Regions from separate parts of the Mesorhizobium sp. M7A.F.Ca.US.002.01.1.1 genome, predicted to be linked through region 2. Evidence: predicted binding sites of a transcription regulator. Region 2 holds the regulator's gene; the other holds the start of a gene.
The links. The regulator HrcA, encoded in region 2, represses chaperone genes, less so after heat shock. The targets are predictions, from matches to a motif close to GTTAGCACTCNCNNNNNGNGAGTGCTAAC.
Positions count from the first base shown of each region.

Region 1 (2,186 bases), on a different contig from region 2:
GGCGATCATCTCGCCGACGCTGGCATCGCCATTGGCGGCGATGGTGCCGACCTGTGCGATCTCGGCCGACGACTTGACCTTCTTGGCGCGCGCCTGGATTTCCTTGACCACGGCGGAAACCGCCTGGTCGATGCCGCGCTTCAAATCCATGGGATTCATGCCGGCGGCGACCAGCTTGGCGCCTTCGCGCAGGATCGAGGCGGCCAGCACCGTGGCGGTGGTGGTGCCGTCACCGGCGAGGTCGTTGGTCTTCGAGGCCACTTCGCGCACCATCTGGGCGCCCATGTTCTCGAACTTGTCGGCAAGCTCGATTTCCTTGGCGACGGTGACGCCGTCCTTGGTGATGCGCGGCGCGCCGTAGGCCTTGTCGATGATGACGTTGCGGCCCTTGGGGCCGAGCGTGACCTTCACAGCATTGGTAAGGATCTCGACGCCGCGCAGCATGCGGTCGCGCGCGTCGGTGGAGAATTTGATTTCCTTGGCAGACATGATTTTTATCCAGTACGTTCGGAGAAAATAAGGTCAGGCAGCTTTCTTGGCGGCCACGGTCTTGTCGGTTGCAGCGGTCTCGCCCTTGTCGATGATGCCAGTCTCGTCCTTGTCGATGACGCCCATAATGTCGGCTTCCTTCATGATCAGAAGGTCCTCGCCGTCGATCTTGACCTCGGTGCCCGACCATTTGCCGAACAGGATGAAGTCGCCGGCCTTGACGTCGAGCGGAACAAGCGCGCCGTTTTCGTCGCGTGCGCCAGGGCCGACAGCGATGACTTCGCCCTCCTGCGGCTTTTCCTTGGCAGTGTCGGGGATGATGATCCCGCCCTTGGATTTGATATCGCCTTCGGCGCGACGAATGACGACGCGGTCGTGGAGTGGCCGAAATTTCATGGGAACTTTCTTTCTGGGGGCCGGCACAGGCGGCCACGCCCCTCCTCTATAGACGCGTTGGCACTCGATAGATAGGAATGCCAGAATTAATTCTCGTGTATGCCCCAAACAATCGAACGAAATAATTTCGAGCCTCGCAGAATTTATTTGCGTTGGCGGAAAACTTTCTGCCGCCTTGAATTTCACGGACATCGATTTGTTATTTAAAAGCCAAAAAGAAAAGGCGCCGAGACCTTGTTTGCAACGCAATTGAGGCGCATATGTAAAGCTCGTTGATTTGGTAGAGTTGGCTTTGTGTCAGAGTCCTGCGATTCACCACCAATTCTCGAAAACGAGTGCATGAGCCGATCCGGCGCACATTTCGTCCCGCTCGAACCCTGGAATGAAACCGACGCTGACCACGGATATACTGGCAGCGTCGGGCATCGCTCCGGCGGTTCGAGTGGGAATGATACGGAAAGGCGTCGTGCGTTTCCGCGGGAAGCCGCAACTGATGACCAGCCGCACCACATCTTCAATCGTTCGCTTCAGGGCGGCGTTTTCGCTGCCTGGCTTCGATACGCCGCAACCACCTGGAGCGTATCGCGTCGATCAAGACGAGGAAGCTCTCGAAGGGGCTTCGCTGATCGCATGGCGCCGCGTGGCCACCTTCATTCACCTGCCGGCGATCTCCGCCGTCGGAGCCACGCAGCAGATGGTGCCGATCGAACCGGCATCGCTTGAAGCCGCACTGGAGCAGGACCAGAGACAATGATGAAAACCACAACCCTGATGCAACGCAACCCACGCCCGATCCGCCGCGAAGCCGCAACGCATCTGTTTGCCGTCGGACAGGCTGTCCGGCTGAAGGGCGGCTTTGGCACGTTTCCACAGACCGCGGAAATCTACCGCATCAGGGCCACGCTCCCTGCGAGGGGAGATTCGCTGCAATACCGCATCCGCAGCGACGGCGAACGTCATGAACGGGTGGCGACCCAGGACAGTCTCGAACCGGTCGCCACGTCGCCCAGTGACATCATAACACTCTCTGAAAGGACGTTCGCACATGTCAAAGGGACAGAAACGCTCGAGCCGGGAAATCAGGAAGCCGAAGCTGGAAAAGGCACTGCCTAAGCCTGAAAGCGTGTTCGGTGCCCAGACCAGGCTTACCGCCAACATCAGCGCCCCGCGCGGCAAAGGCAAGAACTGACACGGCGAGACGGGACGGCGATGAAGATCGTGATCGAATTCTATCGCACCCGCGAAGCGGACGATGCGCATGCCGTGCTCGGCCGCGAGACGGCGGAAGCCGCCGACCTCGA
Region 1 covers NZ_RZQE01000145.1:4,844-7,029, reverse strand. Annotated here, with positions in the region: gene groL (chaperonin GroEL) at 1-489, opposite strand, end outside; gene EN932_RS16270 (co-chaperone GroES) at 523-885, opposite strand; gene EN932_RS16265 (hypothetical protein) at 1,379-1,639, shown strand; gene EN932_RS16260 (hypothetical protein) at 1,639-1,998, shown strand; gene EN932_RS16255 (hypothetical protein) at 2,095-2,186, shown strand, end outside.
Region 1: the regulator HrcA is predicted to act here: its motif matches at 942-970, upstream of EN932_RS16270 (co-chaperone GroES).

Region 2 (2,186 bases):
ACGATGCTGTCGCTGTTGGCGACATAGACCCATTGCGGGTCAGCGCCCGGCGGATAGAAGGCAATGCCATAGGGCCGGTTGAGATTGCCGGCAAAGATGCCGTCCTGCGCCGGCTTCGCACTGCCTTCGGCGAGGCGATAGATGCGGACCTGGTTGGCTTTGCTGTCGGCGACGAACAGGTCGCCATTCGGTGCGACGCGTACGACGCGTGGATTGTCGATGCCCGATGCAACCAGCTCGGCCGAGAAACCCGGCGGCAGTTGCAGCTTCGCGTCTGCCGGCATGTCCGCGATGCCGGCGCTGTTCGAGGTCGACCGGGTGGCATTGGGCTTGGGCAGATCATCCGGTCTGATCAGGCGGCGGGTGCCCGGCTTGTCCGCTCGCCAGTCGCCGAAGGCAGCCGCGCCTTTCAGCACCGGTTCGTCCGCCTGCTGGGCGAATGAAGCGGTCGAGAGAAACAGTGCGGCGGAAAGTGCGGGGCCGGCAAAACGCATCATTCGGTCCTCCAGTGTTCGGGCGTGAAAACAGGAACGACCGGTTTCGTCGATCGTTCCACGGCACACGATGAGGTGAAGGAAGCTTGCGGTTTTCCGGTTCAGGTCCCGGCGGCGTAGAAATCGTCGTCGAGGCGTTTTTCCAACTCGACGAGGTCGGCCGGCAGCGGCAGGCCCATGGCGCGCATTTCCCGTAGCTTTTCGCGCAGCTGCTCCTGGATCTCGTGCTGGTCTTCCGGCTGGTTGACCATCTCCTCCAGCAGCAGGCTGATCCGGGCCTTGAATTCTTCGAGCGCCATCGTCGTCTCCTCGGTTGGATCAGCTCAGCGCAGCATGCGTGAAATCAGCTGCGCCGTATAGTCGACCATTGGGACGATGCGCGCGTAATTCAGCCGGGTCGGGCCGATGACGCCGAGCGCGCCGACGACGCGGGCATCCTTGTCGCGATAGGGGGCGACGACCAGCGACGAGCCCGACAGCGAAAACAGCTTGTTTTCCGAGCCGATGAAGATGCGCACACCCGAGCCCTGCTCGGCGAGGTCAAGCAGCTGGATAAGCCCGTCCTGCGTCTCCATGTCCTCGAACAGATGGCGCAGCAGCTCGATGTCGGCCTGGGCGGTAACGTTTTCAAGCAGATTGGCACGCCCGCGCACGATGAGCCGTGCCGGCAGGCCGCTGTCGGCGCCGGCCCACACCGCCAGCCCCTTCTCCACCAGGTCCTGCGACAGCGTGTCGAGCGCGGCCCTGGTTTCTTCCTTGATGCGAGCGATCTCGATCCGCGCCTCGGCAAGCGTGCGACCGCGTATATGGGCGTTGAGGAAATTCGAGGCCTCGTGCAGTTGCGAGACGGTGATGCCGGCGGGCAGGTCGACGACGCGGTTTTCGACGTCGCCATTCTGCGACACCAGCACCGCCAGCGCCTTCGTCGGCTCAAGCTGGATGAATTCGATGTGCTTCAGCGCCACCTCGTTCTTGGCGGCCAGCACCAGGCCGGCGCCGCGCGACATGCCCGACAGCATCTGGCTGGCCTCGGTCAGCATGTGCTCCAGCGTCGCACCGGAGCCGGACGCCCGCACCTGTGCCTCGATGGCGCGGCGCTCCTCGTCGGAAAGGTCGCCAAGCTCCATGAAGGCATCGACGAAGAAACGCAGGCCGGCCTGCGTTGGCAGCCGGCCGGCCGAAATGTGCGGCGCGTAGATCAGGCCGAGATGCTCGAGGTCGCTCATCACGTTGCGGATGGTCGCCGGCGACAGCGAGGACGGCAGGATACGCGACAGGCTGCGCGATCCCACCGGTTCACCGTCCCTGAGATAGGAATCGACGATGCGCCGGAAGATGTCGCGGGAACGCATGTCGAGCGCCTGGAATACTGGCGACTGAAGCGCGGGCGACTGCGAACTCGGATCGACTGCCTTGGTCATACGGCCAAAAACCTCCGGCCCAAGGATATAGACTTACACCGCACCCGCGCAACCCGGTGTCTGTGTCCGATCGTCAGCCCATTTTCCTTTGCGCCACGCGTCCCATGCGGTTACAAGCCGGCCAAGATTCCGAAAAATGACAAGAAAGCAGCCCTGAATGCGCCCTTCCAAACGCCAATTCGACGAAATGCGTGCCATCTCCTTCGAGCGTGGCGTCTCCAAGCATGCCGAAGGCTCATGCCTGGTGAAGTTCGGCGACACGCATGTCCTG
Region 2 covers NZ_RZQE01000009.1:4,723-6,908, reverse strand. Annotated here, with positions in the region: gene EN932_RS02480 (sorbosone dehydrogenase family protein) at 1-497, opposite strand, end outside; gene EN932_RS02475 (hypothetical protein) at 596-793, opposite strand; gene hrcA (heat-inducible transcriptional repressor HrcA) at 818-1,915, opposite strand; gene rph (ribonuclease PH) at 2,073-2,186, shown strand, end outside.